Regions from separate parts of the Bradyrhizobium sp. WSM1417 genome, predicted to be linked through region 2. Evidence: riboswitches for the same ligand, from Rfam matches in the RefSeq annotation. Region 2 holds a riboswitch; the other holds the start of a gene.
What was found. A riboswitch is a leader RNA that binds a small molecule or an ion and turns the genes downstream of it on or off. The one in region 2 is predicted to bind S-adenosylmethionine.

Region 1 (10,794 bases), 320 kb from region 2:
TGCGATCGGTGAGGAGCTTCTGCAGCCGCGCGAACTGGATCTCGACGATCCGGCCCATCTCGCTCCTCTGCAAGCGGTGGAACAGGATGATCTCGTCGACGCGGTTCAAGAACTCTGGCCTGAAGTGCGCCCGCACCATTCCCATCACCTGCTCGCGCACGGCAGAAGTGTCCTCGCCCTCCGGCTGGTTCACCAGAAACTCCGAACCGAGGTTCGAGGTCATGATGATCAGCGTGTTGCGGAAGTCGACGGTGCGGCCCTGGCCGTCGGTGAGGCGGCCGTCGTCGAGCACCTGCAACAGGACGTTGAAGACGTCAGGATGCGCCTTCTCGATCTCGTCGAACAGCACGACCTGGTAGGGCCGGCGCCGCACCGCTTCGGTCAGCGCACCGCCCTCGTCATAGCCGACATAGCCCGGAGGCGCGCCGATCAGCCGCGAGACCGAGTGCTTCTCCATGTACTCGGACATGTCGAGGCGGACCATCGCGGTCTCGTCGTTGAACAGATACTCGGCGAGCGCTTTCGTCAGCTCGGTCTTGCCGACGCCGGTCGGCCCCAGGAACATGAACGAGCCGGTCGGCCGGTTCGGATCCTGCAGCCCCGCGCGCGAACGGCGCACGGCGGTCGCGACCGCACGCACGGCCTCGGCCTGACCGACGACGCGCTTGCCGAGCGAGTCCTCCATCCGCAGGAGCTTGTCCTTCTCGCCTTCCAGCATCTTGTCGACGGGCACGCCGGTCCAGCGGGAGACCACCTGCGCGATGTGGTTGGCGGTGACCGCCTCCTCCATCATCTCGCCGGAGTTCTCCTTGGCCTCGATGTCTGCAAGCTGCTTTTCGAGCTCGGGGATCCGGCCATAGGCCAGCTCGCCGGCCTTCTGGAATTCACCGCGGCGCTGCGCGTTGGCAAGCTCGACCCGCAAGCCGTCGAGCTCGGCCTTCAGCTTCTGGGCGTCGGAGAGCTTGTTCTTCTCCGCGCTCCAGCGTGCGGTGAGCGCCGCGGACTTCTCCTCGAGATCAGCCAGCTCCTTCTCAAGCGTCTGCAGGCGGCTCTTCGAACCGGCATCGCTCTCCTTCTTCAATGCTTCCTGTTCGATTTTCAGCCGGATGATTTCCCGATCCATCGAATCCAGCTCTTCCGGCTTGGAGTCGACCTGCATCTTGAGCCGCGCGGCCGCCTCGTCCATGAGGTCGATAGCCTTGTCCGGCAGGAAGCGGTCGGTGATGTAGCGGTTGGACAGCGTCGTGGCGGCGACCAGCGCGGAATCGGTGATCCGCACGCCATGGTGCTGCTCGTACTTGTCCTTCAGCCCGCGCAGGATCGAGATCGTGTCCTCGACCGAGGGCTCGCTGACGAAGATTGGCTGGAAACGCCGCGCTAGCGCCGCGTCCTTTTCGACGTGCTTCTGGTACTCGTCGAGCGTGGTGGCGCCGATGCAGTGCAGCTCGCCGCGGGCGAGCGCAGGCTTGAGCAGGTTGGACGCGTCCATCGCGCCATCGCCCTTGCCGGCGCCGATCAGCGTGTGCATCTCGTCGATGAACAGGACGAAATTGCCCTCGCTCCCGGTCACCTCCTGGAGCACGGCCTTCAGCCGTTCCTCGAACTCGCCGCGATATTTTGCACCTGCAATCAGCGAGCCGAGGTCGAGCGACAGCAACTTCTTGTCCTTCAGGCTCTCCGGCACGTCGCCGTTGACGATGCGCAGCGCCAGGCCCTCGGCGATGGCGGTCTTGCCGACGCCGGGTTCGCCGATCAGGACGGGGTTGTTCTTGGTCCGGCGCGACAGCACCTGGATCGTGCGGCGGATCTCCTCGTCGCGGCCGATGACCGGATCGAGCTTGCCGTCGCGCGCCGCCTGGGTCAGGTCGCGGGCATATTTCTTTAGCGCGTCATACGCGTTCTCGGCCGTCGCGGAGTCCGCGGTTCGGCCCTTGCGCAGCGCTTCGATCGCCGCGTTGAGGTTTTGCGGGGTGACGCCGCCCTTGGCCAGGATCGCGCCGGCTTCGCTGGTCTTCTCCAGCGCAAGGCCGAGCAGCAGCCGCTCGACCGTGACAAAGCTGTCGCCGGCCTTCTCGCCGGCCTTTTCGGCGACGTCGAAAGTGCGGGCGAGCTCGGGCGCCAGGTAGATCTGGCCGGCGCCGCCGCCAGAGACCTTCGGCACCTTGTTCAGGGCGTCCTCGGTCGCCTTCAGGATTGCGCGGGAATTGCCGCCGGCGCGGTCGATCAGGCCGGCAGCGAGGCCTTCATTGTCGTCCAGCAGCACCTTCAGGACGTGCAGGGTCGAAAACTGCTGGTGCCCTTCGCGCACCGCAAGCGACTGCGCGGATTGGACGAAGCCCCTGGAGCGTTCGGTATATTTTTCGATGTTCATATCGTGGTCTTTCCCTCGGCCTGCCCCTGGAGCCCTCTAAGGCACTCCAAACGGCATCTTCATTGGGTTTCCGATGACCGCATTGACGTTTCTCAAGCGGCAACAGTCGTTATCAGCCGACGCTGGCGCCGGCCTGCCCCAGATGTGGGAAGCGAGGCCTCGGACCGGAAGAGGCGAGTTCACAATTTCGTGCGCGGGTCCGCCCGCTTGGCGCCGGTGGGCCGAATCCCCTAAGTAGCGGCATGACCCCTAGCGCAATGACAGCCAGCCAAACCGCCGAGATCACCGGGCTCTACCGTTATCCGATCAAGGGCCTGACGCCGGAGCCCCTGCCCCGCGTCTCCCTGCGGACCGGCCAGACCCTACCGGCCGACCGCCGCTACGCCATCGAGAACGGTCCCAGCGGCTTCGATCCGGAACAGCCGCAGTGGAAGCCGAAGATCCAGTTCCTGATGCTGGCGCGCAATGAGCGGCTGGCTTCGCTCGACAGCCGCTTCGAGGACGCGACCAACCGGCTGACCATCCGCAAGGACGGCCAGATCGTCGCCAGCGGCGATCTCGAGACCGCCGCCGGGCGCGCCGCCATCGAGGACTACTTCAGGGACAACTTTCAGCCGGAGCTGAAGGGCCCGCCCAAGATCCTGTCCGGCCGCGACCACAGCTTTTCCGACGTCGCCCGCAAGGTCGTGTCCATCATCAATCTCGACAGCGTCCGCGCGCTCGAGACCATGCTCGGCGGCGCCGCCGTCCACCCGCTGCGCTTCCGCGCCAATCTCTACGTGAAGGGCTGGCCGGCCTGGTCCGAGCTCGACCTCGTCGGTCAGACGCTCGCGATCGGACAGGCCCGGCTGCAAGTGGTCAAGCGCATCAAGCGCTGCCCGGCCACCAACGTCGACCCAGATACCGCCAGGCGCGATCTCGAAATCCCGGCCACGCTCTCGAGCAATCTCGGCCACATGGACTGCGGCATCTATGCCGAGGTGATCGCCGATGGCGACATCGGCGTGGGCGACGCGGTTGCATTGGAAGAACCGAGGCTGGTGTGACGCGGCGCGCTGGCCCGGCCCCGTCATTGCGAGCGCGGCGAAGCAATCCAGGAATGCGCCCGCGGAGACGGTCTGGATTGCTTCGTCGCTTCGCTCCTCGCAATGACGGCCGTCAGTTCGGCATCACATACGCATAGATCCGGCCGCGCGAGATCGGCGCTTCGCGGACGCGGTTGCCGTTGTTGCCGGAGATCATGATCGGATTACCCTGCGCGTCGATGCCGGTGATGATGCCGACATGGCCACCCCGACCACCGCGCGACATCACTGCGATGGCGCCGACCTGCGGACCGGAGACGCGCGCGCCGTAATGCGCGAACGAATTCGCCATGTCGGAGCCGGTGCCACGGTGACCGGTCTTCTCAAGCACCATGTTCATGAACCGTGCGCACCACAGGCTGCCGCGGCCGGTCGGATTACCGCCGACATAGCGGCGTGCCTCGGACACGAGGCCCGATCCGCCGCCGAAGCCGCCGCTGCTCGTGGCGCTATTGGCCCCACGACCGACATTCGCGTCAGTGGCCATTCCAGCGCCACGCCTCGCGGCGATTCGACGGCTGGCGCGCGTGGTCATCCCGCCGCTATCGCTGGTAACCATTCCGGCGTTGCCGCTCATAGCCATTACACCGGTGCCGCTCATAGCCATTCCACCGCTCATGGCGATGCCGCCGCTATTGGCGTTCGGGTCATAGCTGGCGAAGGTGTTGCCGAAACCGTTCGCCTGCAATTGCGCCGCGCCGCGCTCGAAACGCGAGCTGCGTGCATGATACCGGGAATGATGATGTCTGCTGGCGAGATGCGCGTAAGCGTGGCGCTCTGCGCTATGACGATGAGGTCGTGCTGACGCCGGAGAGGTGAGCGCGGCGACCGCCGCGAAGAAAACAGCCAGCGCGACGACACAGCGCGACAGGCGAGACGCAAACAACTCGAACATTCTTCATCCTTCGTTGACACCCCACTTCCCAATCGGCCCGTGCGGTGGCCGACATCCGCGGGCTGTATCAGTATCCTGATGTGGCGAGAACAAGACGCGGTCGCGGAGATTTTGGACGATGATTAAGATGATTAATAAGTGTTAGGATCGTATGCGCTGACCGCAGGACGGCATTCCAAAGCCGCAGCCACCTCTGGGAGAAAACCGGATGCCTCACGCCCTCACGAAGGACAATTGTCGCCTCTATTTCGAAGACGCAGGCACTGGCACGCCGATACTTTTTCTGCACGAGTTCGCGGCCGACTACACCAATTGGGAGCCGCAGATGCGTTACTTTTCGCGCGGCCATCGCTGCATCACCTATTCCGCGCGCGGCTACACGCCATCTGACGTGCCTGATGGCGAGGTCTACGGCTACACGCATTTCTATACCGATGCGCTCGCGGTGCTCGATCATCTGAAGATCGATCGCGCGCACTTCGTCGGTCTCTCGATGGGGGCCTATTCGTCGCTCCAGATCGGGCTCAACGCGCCCCAACGTGCGCTGTCGATGACGCTCGCCGGCGTCGGCTCAGGCTCGGAGATCGAGAACCTCGACGCCTGGCGCAAGCAGTGCCGCGCCAACGCGGAGCAATTCGAGATGCTCGGCTCAGCCGAAGTCGCAAAAGTCACGCGCGAGACGCCGAGCCGGATTCCCTTTCTGGTGAAGGACCCGCGCGGCCACGCCGATTTCTATGCCGCCCTGGCGCGGCACGACGCCAAGGGATCGGCGCGGACGATGCGCGGCTTCCAGGCCGGCCGCCCCTCGATCTTTACGATGACGGACGCGATCAGGGCGGCCACGACGCCGGCACTCATCATCTGCGGCGACGAGGACGATCCGTGCGTGGGCGCAAGCCTGTTCCTGAAGAAGCATCTGCCTGCGGCAGGGCTCGCCATGTTTCCGAAGTCCGGCCACGTGCTCAATCTCGAAGAGCCCGCGCTGTTCAACGAAACCGTGGAACGGTTCGTCACGCTGGTGGAAGCGGGAAGATGGCCGGTGCGCGACCCGAGGTCACTGGCGGCGCATTAGCGCTGCGCTCGCAATGACGAAGAACTACTTCCTGCCGCCCCGCGTCAGCAGAAACACCCCCTGCTCGCCGAACAGATTCCACACCCACCAGGGCATCCGCAGCCGCAGCGGGCGGCCGTAGAGGTCGAGCGCCTCGGCACGTTCCATCTTGACGTCGATCGCATCGCATAGCTCAACGAAATCCTTGATGGTGCAGAAATGGATGTTGGCGGTGTCATACCAGCTTGCCGGCAGATTCTCCGTGCGTGGCATGTGGCCGCCGATCAGGAGCTGGAGCCGCATCTTCCAGAAGCCGAAATTCGGGAACGACACGATGGCGCGGCGGCCGATGCGCAGCAAATTCTCCAGCACAACTTTCGGCTGCCGCGTCGCCTGCAAGGTCTGCGACAGGATCACGTAGTCGAAGGCGTCATCGGGATAATTCACGAGGTCGGTGTCGGCATCGCCCTGCACCACCGCAAGACCCTTGGCGACGCAACGGTTGACACCCTCGCGCGATAGCTCGATGCCGCGGCCGTCGACGCCGCGGGTTTCCAGCAGCTGGAGCAGGTCGCCCTCGCCACAGCCGACGTCGAGCACTTTCGAGCCCGGCTTGACCATCTCGGCCACCAACACATGGTCGGCGCGAAAATCGCCGGGCTGCCCGGTCGCAAGGCCGCCCAGCGGCAGCGCTTCCTGTACAGACATGACTAGCCGTCCTTTAAGCTTTCTTGGCGGTGAGCCCGCGCGCCTTGCCTGCCGACTGCAGGAACGCACGGGCGATGTCGAAGAACTCGGGCACGTCGAGGAGGAACGCGTCGTGACCGCGATCGGTCTCGATCTCGGCGAACGACACCCGCGCGCTCGACGCATTCAGCGCGTGCACCAGCGCCCGCGATTCCGAGGTCGGGAACAGCCAGTCGCTGGTGAAGGAGACCACGCAGAACCGGGTCTGGATTCCCGCGAACGCCTTCGCCAGCACGCCGCCATGGTCGCCGGCGATGTCGAAATAGTCCATCGCGCGGGTCAGATAGAGATAGGAGTTGGCGTCGAAGCGCTCGACAAAGGACGAGCCCTGGTAGCGCAGGTACGACTCGACCTGGAAGTCGGCGTCGAACGAGAAGGTCGGCAACTCGCGGTCCTGCATGCGCCGTCCGAATTTGCGATGCAACGCGGCGTCCGAAAGATAGGTGATGTGCGCCGCCATCCGTGCGACAGCGAGCCCACGATGCGGATGGATACCTTGATCGGCATAGCCGCCATGGTGCCAGTCGGGATCGGCCATCACCGCCTGGCGGCCAAGCTCGTGGAACGCGATGTTCTGCGCCGAATGTCGTGTCGAGCAAGCAATCGCCAGCGCGGAGAATACCCGGCTCGGATACGCCGCCGTCCATTGCAGCACTTGCATGCCGCCCATCGAGCCGCCGACGACTGCGAACAGCGTGTCGATGCCGAGCCGGTCGATCAGCATCGCCTGCGCGCGCACCATGTCGGGGATGGTGATGACGGGGAAATCGAGGCCCCAAACCTTGCCGGTCGCCGGATTGATCGAAGCCGGACCGGTCGAGCCCATGCAGCCGCCGATCACGTTGGAGCAGATGATAAAATACTCGCTGGGATCGAGCGGTCGGCCCGAGCCTACCAAAGTCTCCCACCAGCCGGGCTTGCCGGTGACAGGGTGCACATTGGCGACGTGCTGGTCGCCGGTCAGCGCATGGCAGATCAGGATCGCGTTGGAGCGATCGGCATTCAGCTCGCCATAGGTCTGGTAGGCGATCTGGAATGGGCTAAGATCGACACCGCAATCGAGCCGCAGCGGCTGTTCCAAGCCAAACTGCGCGACGTGCGAACTCGGATGATCCACCTCGTGCGACCGCTCGTCGGCGGTGATCGCGGGACTCGGAATTGACTGGACGCCAACCATCTGACCATCGACCTCGTTTGCGGTCGTCGTGGTGACCGCACTGACATCAGGCCATAAAAAACCCGGCCTGAACGATAGGTTCGGCCGGGATCGAAAGCGTCCCCGGCCTGTTTAGCGAGTTTTTTAACGTGGCTGCAAGCCGGCCGGCTCAAATGACCACGGAACGGCTAAAAACTACCGTCTTGGATGGTTTTCGTCAAGTCGCGGCCCGGATCAGCCAAATTCGCCGGTCGCGCCGCCAGCGGAAGGGCCCGATTTCCCTTTGCATTTCTCTTTGCTTTCGCAGCCCCGACTGCCTAATCAGGATATCCATCACAGCGGTGACGGCTCGACTGAGCCGCATTGGAACGCTCAACAGCACCTGTCAGACATGTCCCAACGTCCGCCCGCGCCACCATCGCTCCAGGAATTGCGCAAGGAGATCGACGCGATCGACGAGGGCATGCATCGCCTGCTGATGCAACGCGGCGACATCATCGACCGCCTGATCCAGGTGAAGCAGACCCAGGAGGTCGGCTCGGCGTTCCGCCCGGCACGCGAGGCCTCCATGATGCGCGACCTCGTGCAGCGTCATCGCGGCATCCTGCCGCTCGACACCGTCGAGAGCATCTGGCGCGTCATCATCGCGACCTTCACCTATGTCCAGGCGCCGTTCTCGGTGCACGCCGACATCTCGGCAAGCGAGCCGGCCATGCGCGATTCCGCGCGATTCCATTTCGGCTTCACCGTACCTTATGTCGCGCATTTCAGCGCGCAGGCGGCGGTCGAGGCCGTCGCGAAGTCCAAGGGCGATCTGGCGCTGGTCTCGGCGACATCGAGCCGCACGCCGTGGTGGCTGTCGCTGGAAGAAGCCGGCGCGCCAAAGATCATCGCGCGGCTGCCCTTTGTCGAGCGCGCCGACCATCCGGCGGCGTTGCCCGTGTTCGCGGTTTCGCGCGTCGCCGACAGCGCCCTGGTGACGGAGGTCGAGACCTTCAGCGTCCGCGTCTCTGGGTGGAACGCCGAAGTTGCGCGCGCCCTGTCGCCGCTCGCCGAGATCGTGGCGGTGCCCGACACCGCCTTCGACGGCGCCGCGCTGCTGGTCTCGGTCACCGCGACGAGCAGCATCGACAGGATCAAGGCAGCCCTGATCGAAGCGGGGGGCTCGGTGCGCTCCACGGCCCTCGTCGGCAGCCACGCAACGCGCTATACGGTGCCCCCGATCGGGTCGAAATCGTAAGTCGCGAACCGCTTAAGCCAGTCCGGAGTTGAAGATGTCCCGCCCCGTGCCGAACCCCGGCATTCTCGATATTGCGCCCTACACGCCCGGCAAGACTCCGGTGGCGGAGCCCGGCCGCAAGGTGTTCAAGCTCTCGGCCAACGAGACGCCGTTCGGGCCTTCGCCGAAGGCGATCGAGGCATTCAAGCAGGTGGCGGATCATCTGGAAGACTATCCGGAAGGGACCTCGCGCGTGCTGCGCGAAGCGATCGGGCGCACCTTCGGGCTCGATCCCAACCGCATCATCTGCGGCGCCGGCTCGGACGAGATCCTCAACCTGCTCGCCCACACCTATCTCAGCCACGGTGACGAGGCGATCTCGACCACGCACGGCTTTCTGGTCTACCCGATCGCAACCATGGCGGTCGGCGCGAAGAACGTGGTTGCCGCCGAGAAGGACCTGACCGCGGATGTCGACACGATCCTGAAGGCCGTCACGCCGCGCACAAAACTGGTCTGGCTCGCCAACCCCAACAACCCGACCGGCACCTATCTGCCGTTCGACGAGGTCAAGCGCCTGCGCGCCGGCCTGCCCTCGCACGTGCTGCTGGTGCTGGACGCAGCCTATTGCGACTACGTCTCGCGCAACGATTACGAGATGGGGATCGAGCTGGTGGCGACCACCGAAAACACGGTCGTGACCCACACCTTCTCCAAGATCCATGGTCTTGCCGCGCTGCGCATCGGCTGGATGTTCGGCCCCGAGCGCATCATCGACGCGGTCAACCGCATCCGCGGTCCCTTCAACGTCTCGACGCCGGCGATGTACGCCGCCGTTGCCGCGATCGAGGACACCGCGCATCAGGCCATGTCGAAGCAGTTCACCGAGACCTGGCGCAACTGGCTCGCCGAGGAGATCGGCAAGCTCGGGCTGAAGGTGACGCCGAGCGTCGCCAATTTCGTGCTGATCCACTTCCCGACCGAGGGCAAGACCTCGGACGCAGCCGACGCCTTCCTCACCAAGCGCGGGCTGGTGCTGCGCGGCTTGAAGAACTACGGCCTGCCGCATTCGCTGCGCATGACCATTGGCACCGAGGAGGCCAACCGCCTCGTCATCGAGGGCCTGCGCGACTTCATGGCCGGACGATGAGCGCGACCCCGCACTTCCAGCGCGTCGCGCTGATCGGCTTCGGCCTGATCGGCGGCTCGATCGCGCGCGCCGCGAAGCTCCAGGGCCTGGCTGGCGAGATCGTCACCACCGCGCGCTCGGAGAAAACGCGCGCACGCGTGATGGAGCTCGGCATCGTCGATCAGGTCGTGGCGACCAATGCAGATGCCGTGAAGGACGCCGATCTCGTCATCCTCTGCATTCCCGTCGGCGCCTGCGGGCCGGTGGCGCAGGAGATCGCCGCGCATCTCAAACCCGGGGCGATCATCTCCGACGTCGGCTCGGTCAAGGGCGCCATCGTCAGGGATATGGCGCCGCATCTGCCGAAAGGCATCCATTTCGTGCCGGCGCATCCCGTCGCAGGCACCGAGCATTCGGGCCCCGATTCCGGCTTCGCCGAGCTCTTCATCAACCGCTGGTGCATCCTCACTCCGCCGGAGGGCGTCGATGCGGCGGCCACCGATCGCCTGCGTGCGTTCTGGGCGGCGATGGGCGCCAAGGTCGAAATCATGACGCCGGATCATCATGATCTCGTGCTCGCGATCACCAGCCATCTGCCGCATCTGATCGCCTACACCATCGTCGGCACCGCCGACGAGCTGGCGCAGGTGACGGAGTCCGAGGTCATCAAGTTCTCCGCCGGCGGCTTTCGCGATTTCACCCGCATCGCCGCCTCCGACCCCACGATGTGGCGCGACGTCTTCCTCGCCAACAAGGAAGCCGTGCTGGAGATGCTCGGTACCTTCACCGAGGATCTGGCCAAGCTCACCCGCGCGATCCGCCGCGGCGACGGCGAGGCGCTGTTCGACCACTTCACCCGCACCCGCGCCATCCGCCGCGGCATTGTCGAAATCGGCCAGGACTCGGCCGCGCCCGACTTCGGCCGGCCGCACGCGCAGCTCGGGAACAAGCCCTAGCGCTGAAGCAGCCCGGATGGAGCGCAAGCGTAATCCGGGACCTCCGTGGCTTGAGGCAAGATTCCCGGATTGCGCTTCGCACCATCCAGGCAACGAGCCCGCGTGGCTCCGCGACTAGAACGGATAGTAGCGGATCTGCGTCATGACGACGTTGTCGTCCGTCCTCGGAGCGCCGCCGACGCCGG
Region 2 (10,794 bases):
ATGGCCTCCATCCACAACGACATTCCCCTCCCCGCGCCCGCGCGCGACGTCTGGGATGCGGTGCGCGATTTCGGCGCGCTGCATCGGCGGCTGGCGCCGGGCTTCGTCACGGCCTGCACGCTCGACGGCGACGCGCGCGACGTCACCTTCGCCAATGGATCGGTGGCGCGCGAGTTGCTGGTCGATTGCGACGATGCCGGGCGGCGGCTGGTCTACGCGATCAACAACGAGCGGCTGAAGCATTACAGCGCCTCGGTGCAGGTGATCGCCGAGGGCGAGGCGAGATGCCGCCTGGTCTGGATCATCGACATGCTGCCGAACGAGCTCGCGACTTATGTGCAGGGACAGACCAAGGACGCTGTCGCCGCCATACACAGAGCGTTCCCGGCCGCGGCGGCGTGATCTTTCTCACGGAGCTCAGCCCTCGTCCGCACTAACCATGGCGGCGTGCGTCCGGTTGGCTCCGCTCTCCCGGCGGCGCCACGCACGCGAGGAGCAGGCCATGAGAGGTGCGGACAAGGTAATCTGCCAGGCGGCCGCCGTGCTGCTGATGTTTTCGATTTCGAGCGCGCCGGCAAAGGCGCAGTTCCTCGGCGGCGGCGGTGCCGGCGGCGAGGACATGATGACCCAGATGGCGCCGATGCTGGAGATGATGAAGGCCAAGATGGGCAAGCGCCGCTTCGGCATGATGATGCAGACCATGGGCCCGATGATGAGCCGCATGATGGAGAATGGCGGTGGTGGTCTTGGCGGCGTGATGGGCGGCGGCGGAATTGGCGGCGTCGGCGGCGGTTTCGGGGCGCCCAATTACGGCGGCTACGCGCCGATGGCCGGAGGCGGCCACATGCCGACCGCAGTGGGCGGCATGGGCGGCGGCGATATCATGGGCATGCTCGGCGGCGCCGGCGGCGGCGACATGATGGCGATGATTCCGCAACTGATGCGGCTCGCCAATGTCGGCGGCAGTGGCGGCCATCGCCGCCACAGGCATCGCTAGTCCGCAGCGGCCGACAGAGCCGGCCTGATCGCAGGTTTGGTTTGGCGCGGTCCCCAGCGCGTCAGCACCACGCTGGAGCACGAGAGCAGGCCGAGCACGACCATCGAGCTCGCCGCCAGCCAGAAGAAGCTTTGCGCGGTGGCATCATGCGTCGACAGCCACCAGCCGACCGCCGAGATGTAGATCAGCCGCGCAGTCTGCGCCAGCACCGGTCCGATCACCTTCGCAGCGCCCTGCGACGAGAAATACATGGTCGAGGCGAGGCCGATGAAGGCGTAGAACGGCGCCACCGTCGACAAATATTGGTGGCTGGTTGCGCGCACGGTCGCGCTGTCGGTGAAGATGTTGACCCAGAGATCGGGAAAGGCCGCGACCAGGCACGCCGGTGCACCGACGGCAACGAAGGCGCTCGCCGCCGCGATCCAGGCAATGCGCCGGGCACGGGCGATGCGACCGGCGCCGACCGCCATGCCGATCATCGGCACCGAGGCGATGCCGAACGAGAACGCGATCGAGGTCAGCAGGAATTCAAGCCGCGCACCGATGCCGTAGCCGGCGAGGATCGCGGTGCCGAATTTCGCAAGCATGTGAGTGAAGATCGAGATCGTCAGCACCGATTGCAGCGGCGAGAAGCAGGCGATGGCGCCGACCTTCAGGATATCGAAAAACATCGCCCATTGGATGCGAAGTCCGCGCAGCTTCGGCGTCACGCGGGCGCGGCCGGAGAACAGGTACCAGCCCATCACGCCGATGTTCATACAATAGGCAATCAGCGCGCCGGCGGCGACGCCGCGCATGCCGAATTGCGGCACCGGACCGAGTCCGAGCCCCAGCGTGCCGCCGAGCACGATCTGCCAGGCCGCGGAATTGAGGATCAACAGCGACGGCAGCTTCATGTTGCCGGTGCCACGCAGGACCCCGGCCATGGTGTTGAGCAGCCAGGGCAGCACGGCGCCGCCGAAAAACACCTGGGTGTAGGCGATCGCATGCGTCAGCACATCGCCGCGGCCGCCGAGCATTTCCAGAACGCGCGGCCCGAAGATCAGCATGCCCAGCATGAAGACGAGGCCGAAGCTGATGCCGATCAGCAGCGCGTGCGCGGCGAGCGTCCCGGCGCGCTCGCGATCGCCGGCGCCGAGCGCCCGCGCGATGGCGGACGCCACCGCGCCGCCCATCGCACCGCCCGACATGGTCATGGTCAGGATCACTGTCGGAAACACCAGCGCCATCGCGGCCAGCGCTTCCACACCAAGACGTCCGATATAAGAGGTCTCCGCAATCACGGTGCAGGTGCCGGCGGAGAGCGCGACGACGTTGGGCCAGGCCAGTCCGAGCAGCGTGCGCAGGATCGGCCCGTCCGTCAGCGCGCTCCTCACGGGCCGCGGGGGCGGCGGCAGCGGACGCTCCTGTTCATCGACCGGGATTTCGGCGATGTCTGACATGTCCTCTCCGGGCGAAAGCGCCATTTGCGGCGCAGCAATGCTTAGGTGTGCCAATGAATTGGTTCGCGCGCAGGGCGCAGCGAGAGGCTTGTTAGCACGACACGCAGCGATTCCTCCTGCGCCAGGTGCAGGCGTGCCCTGCGGCAGCGCATTTCGCAAAGGAATTAATCGATGCGCCAGACCAGCGGCCGACGGCAGGGCGGTGTCGGGGACAGATGCACGCCGATGTGCCGCCCGCATCCGGCCGCAAGCCCTTCGAACAATCCCGCCAGCACCTCAGCGCAAGCGGGGTGGTTATCGGCGAGGTCTTCCATCAGCCTCCAGCTCTGCTGACGGATTTCGAACGTGCCTTCGGATAGCGTCGTCTCAGCCACATCGTCCTGCGCGACAAACAGCGCGTTGAGGAACGTCGCGAATTCGCTCGCACCTCCGCGGCCCATCGACAGCGCCGCAGCGACCTCGTCAAAATATTGCATCCCGATCAGCTTGCCCGTGAGGTGCAGGAGATAGCCGGCATCCTCCGGACCGAACAGTTGCACCATCACCGGCGCGGCGGTGCGCACATATTCCATGGCGTAGTTTCGATAGGCTTTTTCCAGTCGCGGTCTTGGCCAGCTTGCGACCGGCAACGCCGGAGCCGCGGCTGCATCGAACAGCGGCGCTTCGAGATGCCGCGCGAACACAAGGCGCTGGTCGAGCTCGAGCGGTTGGTCATATTGGTAATAGTAGCCTTCGAGCCCATCCTGGCCGTCGACGCTCTGCTTGGTGCAGACGAACCCCAATCTGGTATCGCCGAGCGCGACACCGTTGTTGGCGTGCCAGCCGCGCAGCATCGCGCGCGAGACTTCGCCCGGCACGCCGCAGATCGCAGTGCCTTTCCAGATCCAGCGCGGCGGCGGATAGCGGATCCAGGCCTTGCGGTCGCTCTCATACATGTATTCGACGTGCACGCCGCCGATCCAGTTCGAGAGATAGTGATATTGCGCGGCCGCCACGGCGGGAGGCAGATGGCTCAGCCCGAGCTTCTCCAGCCCCGGCAGGAAGCGTTCCTGCTGCTGGCGGCGGAACACGCGAAAGACGAACTCCGCAGCATCCGCCGTGCCGCGACGCGTGACCACGGTGAGGATCAGGCCGGTGAAATAGGCGTGATAGAGATCGGCAACTGCGCGCCAGCGTTTCCACTGAGCTTCCTGCGCTGGGTCTGATGCGGCGGTCATGTTCGCTCCCGATCGTTATTTTGATCGAGTGTGTCACCGCATCCGGTGACGGACAAGGCGAGCCGCATGCAGGGCGCCCTGCACGCCGGCTCGCCAATTCCGCATCACGAAGTTTGCGCAGGCTTATTTTGCGCAGCTTTGGCGGCACGCTCGCGCTCGACGCGCTCGGTCACGTCGCGCGCCATCGCCACCGATCCCTGCACCACTCCAGCGGCATCCCGCACCAACGCAAAGGTCATCTCGATGTAGAGCTTGCGTCCGTCCTTGTGCAGCGCGCGGGTCAGTGTCGGCTTGCCCGCAAGCTTCATCGCGCCGCTGGCAAGCGCGGCCTCGAAACCCTTCCAGTGCGCGGCGCGCAGATGTTCGGGAATGATCAGGTCGAGATTCTGGCCCAGCGCTTCGTCCGCGGAGAAGCCGAACAGTGCGGACGATGCGCGATTCCAGCGCATGATGGTGCCGGAGCGATCCGAATAGATCAGCGCATCGGCGACGTCGTCGAGGATTTTTGCGTCGAGTTCGGATTGATCTGTCATTTCGCCACCTCGTCGTAGCCCGGATTCGCTTCTTATCCTGACACAGATTCGGTGTCATCGCCCGACTTGATCGGGCGATCAGTATTCCAGAGGCGGATGTGATCGAACCGATAGGCTGCGGCGTACTGGATGCCCCGGTCAAGCCGGGGCATGACAGCGGAAGGTGAGGCTATCCCTACACCCGGAAATGCTTGCTCAGCTTGAGGCCCTGCGCCTGGTAGTTCGAGCCGATGCGCTGGCCGTACATGGCGTCGGGGCGGGCTAGCATCTTCTCGTAGACGAGGCGGCCGACGATCTGGCCGTGCTCGAGGATGAACGGCACTTCGCGCGAGCGCACTTCGAGCACGGCACGCGACCCCAGCCCGCCGGCGCCGGCATAGCCGAAGCCGGGATCGAAGAAGCCGGCGTAGTGCACGCGGAACTCGCCGACCAGCGGATCGAACGGCACCATCTCCGCGGCGTAATCGGGCGGCACCTGCACGGCCTCTTTCGACGCGAGGATATAGAACTCGCCGGGATCGAGGATCAGGCTGCCGTCGGGACGGGGCGAGATCGGCTCCCAGAACTCCTCGACGGAATAGCCGGCGCGGCGATCGACGTCGATGACGCCGGTGTGGCGCTTGGCGCGGTAGCCGACGAAGCCGCCGCTCTTTTCGCCGGAAAGATCAACCGAGACGGCAACGCCGCCGGTGAGATCGGCATCGTCGATATCGACGAGACGCTCGGTCGCATGCAGCGCCTCGAGGTCGTCGATGTTGAGGATGGCATCGCCGGTGCGGAAGCGCACCTGGCTAAGGCGCGAGCCCTCGCTGACCAGCACCGGGAACGTCTTCGGACTGATCTCGGCATAGAGCGGGCCGTGATAGCCGGCACCGATCATGTCGAAGCGGCGGGTGCCGTCGGCGATCACGCGGGTGAAGACGTCGAGCCGGCCGGTCGAGCTCTTCGGGTTGGCGGCCGCGACGATCTCCGGCGGCAGCGCGAGGCTTTCGAGCAGCGGCACGATGTAGACGCAGTTGGTCTCCAGCACTGCGCCGTCGGCGAGGCTGAACTCGTGAAGCTTCAACTCGTCGATGCGCTCGGCGACGGTGGCGCCGGGACCGGGCAGGAAGCTGGCGCGAACGCGATAGGCAATGTCGCCGAGGCGAAGGTCGAGGCTCGCCGGCTGGATCTGGCTTTCGACGAAGTCGTAAGCGGGCAGGATGAGACCGCCCTCCGCCATCGCCGCGATCATGCGGTCGGGCAGGATACCATTGGCGTCGGCGGCGACCGTGAACGTCAACCCGGGGTCCTCATCAGGGATCAAACACATCCCGACATGTGGGAAATATGAGCGTTTTACGGCTATCCGATGGACGTCTTGACGGAAAGGGCATTGCGGAATATGAGCATGACTTATCCCGTGGTGATTTGAGCCGGCCGGCTTGCAGCCACGTTAAATAAGTCGCTAAACAGGCCGGGGACCTCTGTGATCCCGGCCCGTGGAAATATTCCAGGCCGGTTTTTTTGTGACCATTTTCGATGGTCGCTTCAGGAGGTCCTATGTCGAAGTCCCCGGCGCCAACCGCCCACTACCGTCCCGAAACCCGCCTGGTCCATTCCGGCACGCTGCGCTCGCAATATGGCGAGACGTCGGAGTCGCTGTTCCTGACCCAGGGCTACGTCTACAACAGCGCCGAGGAGTGCGAGGCGCGGTTCAAGGGCGAGGATCCCGGCTTCATCTATTCACGCTACTCCAATCCGACCATCTCGATGTTCGAGCGGCGGATGATCGAGCTCGAAGGCGCCGAAGCGGCACGTTCGGCCGCGACCGGCATGGCCGCGGTGACGACCGCGATCCTGGCGCCGCTGAAGGCCGGCGATCACGTCGTGGCCTCGCGCGCGCTGTTCGGGTCGTGTCTCTACGTCGTGCAGGATTTGCTGCCGCGCTACGGCATCGAGACGACGCTGGTCGACGGCCTCGATCTCGACCAGTGGCAGCGCGCCATGAAGCCGAACACCAAGACGTTCTTCCTGGAGAGCCCGACCAACCCGACGCTCGACGTGCTCGACATTCCCGGCATCGCCGAGATCGCGCACAGCTGCGGCGCGCGGCTCGTCGTCGACAACGTGTTCGCCACTCCGATCTGGCAGAGCCCGCTCGCGCTCGGCGCCGACGTCGTGGTCTATTCCGCGACCAAGCACATCGACGGCCAGGGCCGCTGCCTCGGCGGCATCATCCTGTCCTCGGAAGCGTTCATCGCCGAGCACATCCACAATTTCATGCGCCAGACCGGCCCGTCGATCTCGCCGTTCAACGCCTGGGTCCTGCTCAAGGGCCTGGAGACGCTCGCCGTGCGCGTGCGCGCGCAGACCGAGACGGCGGCGCGCGTCGCGGACGTGCTGGCGAGCCATCCGAAGATTTCGCGGCTGGTGTTTCCCGGCCGCGCCGATCATCCGCAGGCTGCATTGGTGAAGAAGCAGATGCGCGGTGGCTCGACGCTGGTCGGCCTCGAGGTCAAGGGCGGCAAGCAGGCGGCATTCCGCGTGCTCAACGAGCTCAAGCTCGCCAAGATCTCGAACAATCTCGGCGACGCCAAGAGCCTCGTCACGCATCCCGCCACCACGACGCATCAGCGCCTCAAGCCGGAGGACCGCGCCGCGCTGGGCATCAGCGAGGGCTTCATCCGCTTCTCGGCGGGGCTGGAGCACGCGGACGATCTGATCGAGGATCTGACCGCGGCGCTGGAGAAGGCGTAAGGTCCTGTGTCGTCCCGGCTTCGCGCCGGGACGCCAATTACATCGGCCGATAGGTCCGCACGTCCGCAGGCACGTTCACGCCGAGCTTGATCTGGCCGACGGAGCGGATGATGTCGTCGCCGAGGAGCTGGGCGAAGCAGGCATAGCCCCAATCGTTCATGTGCAGGCCGTCGGCGATCACGAAGCTCTCGACCGGAAGCGATTGCTTCTCGTGCCAATCGCGCATCACCTCGAAGCGCGGGAAGATGCCGACGTGACGGAGCTCGGCGACCTTGCCGAGCAGCTTCACCATCTTGCCGGCGCTCTCGGCGCGCTGGTTGACGGCGGGCGAATATTGCGGATCGACCAGCACGACGTCGGTGCCGCCGGCAGCCTGGATGCGGCTGATGCCGTCCTCGACCAGTTTGGCGGTATCGCCGGGATCAAGATTGCGCAGCACGGCATTGGTGCCGACCTGCCAGATCACCAGATCCGGATGTACGTCGATCACCTCTTTCTGGAGGCGCTTCATCATCTCGGGCGCGTCCTCGCCGCCGACGCCGGCATTGACAACAGTGATGTCGGCGGTCGGATAGTGCCGGTGCAGCTGCGCGGCAAGGCGATTGGGATAGTTGAACTCCGGCGAGCTCGCGCCGAATCCCGCGGTCGAGGACGAGCCGAACGCGACGATGACGACGGGCTGGCCGGCGACGAGCTTGCCCGCGACATGCGGCAGCGAGCCCATCGCCTTCGCGCCGCCCTTCGGCGACAGGCAGGGCACGCGGCTGAAGACATCGCCGGCGGACTTCGCGACCTGCTTCACCTTGTCGATGGCGCGCGCCGTGATGCCGCGCTGGTCGGGGGACGTCGCTGCGACGGCGGTCTGGGACGGTGAAGCGGAAGCCGGATCAGCCGACTGCTGCGGGGCCGGCGTTGCCTGCGCGGCCTGCGTCTGCGCGTGCGACTGCGAGGCCGGACTCAGCAACAGCAGCAGCGCTGCTGCGCGCACAGCCAGCCATGCCGTCAGGCAAAAAGGGCGGAGAGAACTCATTAACGCTAGACCTCAATTTTGCTGCTGGGCCGGCTCCAGATGGGCAGCGTCGATCACGAACTGTGCCAACGCCCGGCCAAGGCAATCATGGACCTGTTTCGCCAGCTCAGGCCCGCGCGACGGGCTGAACAGGTCGAACTGCCCCTGGTCATTCCACTGCCGCATGATCGCGAAACGATCGAACAGCGGAATATCGTGCTCCTGCGCCACCACCCGCATATTGTCGAGGTATGGCGGCACCGAGATCATGGTTTCGGTACGCGGACTGTACTGCAGATTCATCAAGACGACGTCAGCCCCTGCCTTTTGCAACGCAACAACCCCTTCGGTCACCGCGCCACGAAAATCGTCGGGATCAATGGCTCGAATAGCATCCACGGTCCCGGTCTGCCAGATGACCAAAGTAGGCGCTTTTGCTTCCATCAGCTTAACGAAGCTGGCGGCCGCCTCCTCGGCCGTTTTCTTGCTCTGTATTTCTACGGAGACGTGCACAGTCTCGGTCGGCGGCAGCTTGTCCTTCAGGATGGCCTGCATCCGCGCCGGATAAGAAGCGTCCTCGGAAGCCGGAATCGTGGTCGAGCGGCTGCCGATGACCAGGATTTCGAGCGGCTTGCCGGCCTTGATGGCATCGGCGACCTTGGGAAGCTGGCTTTCGGTGGTGAGCAGATAGGAGGGCACTTCACAGGCTGCGGGCGCGGCTGAAGCAGCCGGCGCAGCATCGTCCGCGCGCGCCGGAGGCGCGGCGAGACCACCGCACAGCAGGATCAGGCTCAGGAAAACCTTCGCCTTCATCAGCCCCCTCCCGCCATATCGGCGCTGCCGACGGCGCTTTTGGTTTTCGAACCGCTCTTGTCAGCCACCCGCTTGTACCACGAAATCAGCCAGGCCATGGCCCACATGATCAGGATTCCGGAGAGACTAATTAGCGCATGCATCACCGGGCCGCCCGAGACTTCGGCCAGGATGAAATGGCCGGCAAAGGCGAGAAAGACGCCGAGGCAGAATATCTCCAGGGAATGCGAGCCGCACAGGATCAGCGGCCGCAGCCAGGGCGATTTCAGGCCCGGCCAGTCCCGGGGCAGGACCCGCACGGTGAGCGCAGCCAGCGCCAGGAAATGCGTGAAGCGCAGCACGTCGAGGTCGGCCTTGTCGATCGGATACATCCACTGCTCGAGCCGCTTCGGCATGAAGTGGGAGAGCTGCGGCACATACCAGGTCAGCGTCACGTAGAATGCCGCGACCAGATAGGCGATCGCGATCCACATCGTCACCCGCGAAGCCAGAATGTGCGACATGCGTCGCGCCCCCCCGAGCGCGCACCATGCCCCGAACACGAACAGCAATTGCCAGGCGAAGGGATTGAAGGCCCAGAAGCCGTTCGGATAGGCCGACAGATAGAGGTCGTATTCCCAGGTCACCGCGTAGAGCGCAACCGAGAGGCCGAGCGTCACGTCGGGGCGCCACTTCATCAGCCACAGGATCAAGGGCAGCGCCAGCATCAGCACGATGTAGAGCGGCAGCACGTCCATGTTGACGGGGCGGAAGCGCAGCAACAGCGCCTGCACGATCGTGACGTCGGGCTGCTTGAGGAAATCCATGATGCCCATCTCTTCGGTGTAGAGCGGGTTCTCGAACCTGGTCGCGACGTAGGAGATTTCAGCAAGGAAGATCGTGAACAGGAAGACGTGGGCGACATAGATCTGCCAGACGCGCCGCAGGATGCGCGCGGAGGCGACGACGATGCCGGACTCCAGCATCGCCCGACCGTAGACAAAGGCGGCGGTATAGCCGGAGATGAAGATGAAGATCTCGGTGGCGTCGCTGAAGCCGTAATTGCGGATCGTGAACCAGGTCAGAAGGCTCGGCGGCAAATGGTCGATGAAGATCAGCCACAGCGCGAGGCCGCGGAACAGGTCGAGCCGGAGCTCGCGCTCGCCGATGGCGGGCAGCGAAATGGCCGGCGCGGCCGCGCGCCGCTTCGTCCCCGCGGATTTGACCTCCACAGGTTTGGCGGTTCCCGCGATCGTCGATCCCGTCACTTGGTCGGCAATGGTCATCGGGGGCCTAAAAACCCTTCCGCAAATCGCGAGGTGGCAAGGAGTGTATCGGTCCGGCCGTCATCTCGCAAAGCGACCGGATCACATGCAAATACACTTGCAAATACACTTGGACGTGTCCTTCCCTGCGAATTCTGGCGGGACGATGTCGGCAGGACCGGCTCCGGCATTTGGTTCCCGGGCGGATTTCGGTATGATGGCAATCATGTACCGCGCCGTGACCCGCCAGATCGAAGTGACCGTCGAGCCGAACTTTGTTCCGGAGCAGTCGTCGGCCGACCGCTCCCGTTATTTCTGGGCCTACACCATCGTCATCACCAATTCCGGCGACGAGACCGTGCAGCTCAAGACGCGGCACTGGATCATCACCGACGCCACCGGCCGGCAGCAGGAGGTGAAGGGCGAGGGCGTCGTCGGCGAGCAGCCGACGCTCGCGCCTGGCGAACGCTTCGAATACACCTCCGGCGTACCGCTCACGACCGCCTCCGGCTTTATGACCGGCCGCTACCAGATGGTCAGCGCAACCGGCGAACGCTTCGAGATCGACGTGCCCACGTTCTCGCTGGACAGCCCGGACAACAAGAGGGTGTTGAATTAAGGTCTGAGATGGTGGGCACGCTTCGCTTTACCCGCCCTTACGGCACTACGGCACCGCGCTACGCGTCCTCGACGCCCGCCTCATCCGGTGTGAACTCGTACACAGAGCTGCAGAACTCGCAGGTCACGACGACCTTGTCGTCCTTGACCATCGCGGCACGGTCGTCGGACGAAAAGCTCTT

Region 1: linked by a shared signal. The riboswitch ahead of BRA1417_RS0100580 (homoserine O-acetyltransferase) and the one ahead of BRA1417_RS0102255 (O-succinylhomoserine sulfhydrylase) in region 2 are both predicted to bind S-adenosylmethionine.

The regions. Positions count from the first base shown of each region.
Region 1 is NZ_KI911783.1:115,207-126,000, forward strand. Features, by position in the region: gene clpB (ATP-dependent chaperone ClpB) at 1-2,371, opposite strand, end outside; gene BRA1417_RS0100560 (MOSC domain-containing protein) at 2,629-3,417, shown strand; gene BRA1417_RS0100565 (TIGR02594 family protein) at 3,530-4,351, opposite strand; gene BRA1417_RS0100570 (alpha/beta fold hydrolase) at 4,560-5,423, shown strand; gene metW (methionine biosynthesis protein MetW) at 5,448-6,110, opposite strand; gene BRA1417_RS0100580 (homoserine O-acetyltransferase) at 6,124-7,326, opposite strand; SAM riboswitch at 7,417-7,496, opposite strand; gene BRA1417_RS0100585 (chorismate mutase) at 7,697-8,545, shown strand; gene hisC (histidinol-phosphate transaminase) at 8,580-9,674, shown strand; gene BRA1417_RS0100595 (prephenate/arogenate dehydrogenase family protein) at 9,671-10,609, shown strand; gene BRA1417_RS0100600 (hypothetical protein) at 10,724-10,794, opposite strand, start outside.
Region 2 is NZ_KI911783.1:435,851-446,644, forward strand. Features, by position in the region: gene BRA1417_RS0102225 (SRPBCC family protein) at 1-402, shown strand; gene BRA1417_RS0102230 (hypothetical protein) at 503-997, shown strand; gene BRA1417_RS0102235 (MATE family efflux transporter) at 994-2,439, opposite strand; gene BRA1417_RS0102240 (hypothetical protein) at 2,604-3,656, opposite strand; gene BRA1417_RS0102245 (PAS domain S-box protein) at 3,761-4,189, opposite strand; gene BRA1417_RS0102250 (2'-deoxycytidine 5'-triphosphate deaminase) at 4,365-5,501, opposite strand; SAM riboswitch at 5,582-5,661, shown strand; gene BRA1417_RS0102255 (O-succinylhomoserine sulfhydrylase) at 5,732-6,928, shown strand; gene BRA1417_RS0102260 (SGNH/GDSL hydrolase family protein) at 6,966-7,958, opposite strand; gene BRA1417_RS0102265 (lipolytic enzyme) at 7,971-8,750, opposite strand; gene BRA1417_RS0102270 (OpgC domain-containing protein) at 8,750-10,015, opposite strand; gene apaG (Co2+/Mg2+ efflux protein ApaG) at 10,221-10,613, shown strand; gene BRA1417_RS0102280 (Hsp33 family molecular chaperone) at 10,672-10,794, opposite strand, start outside.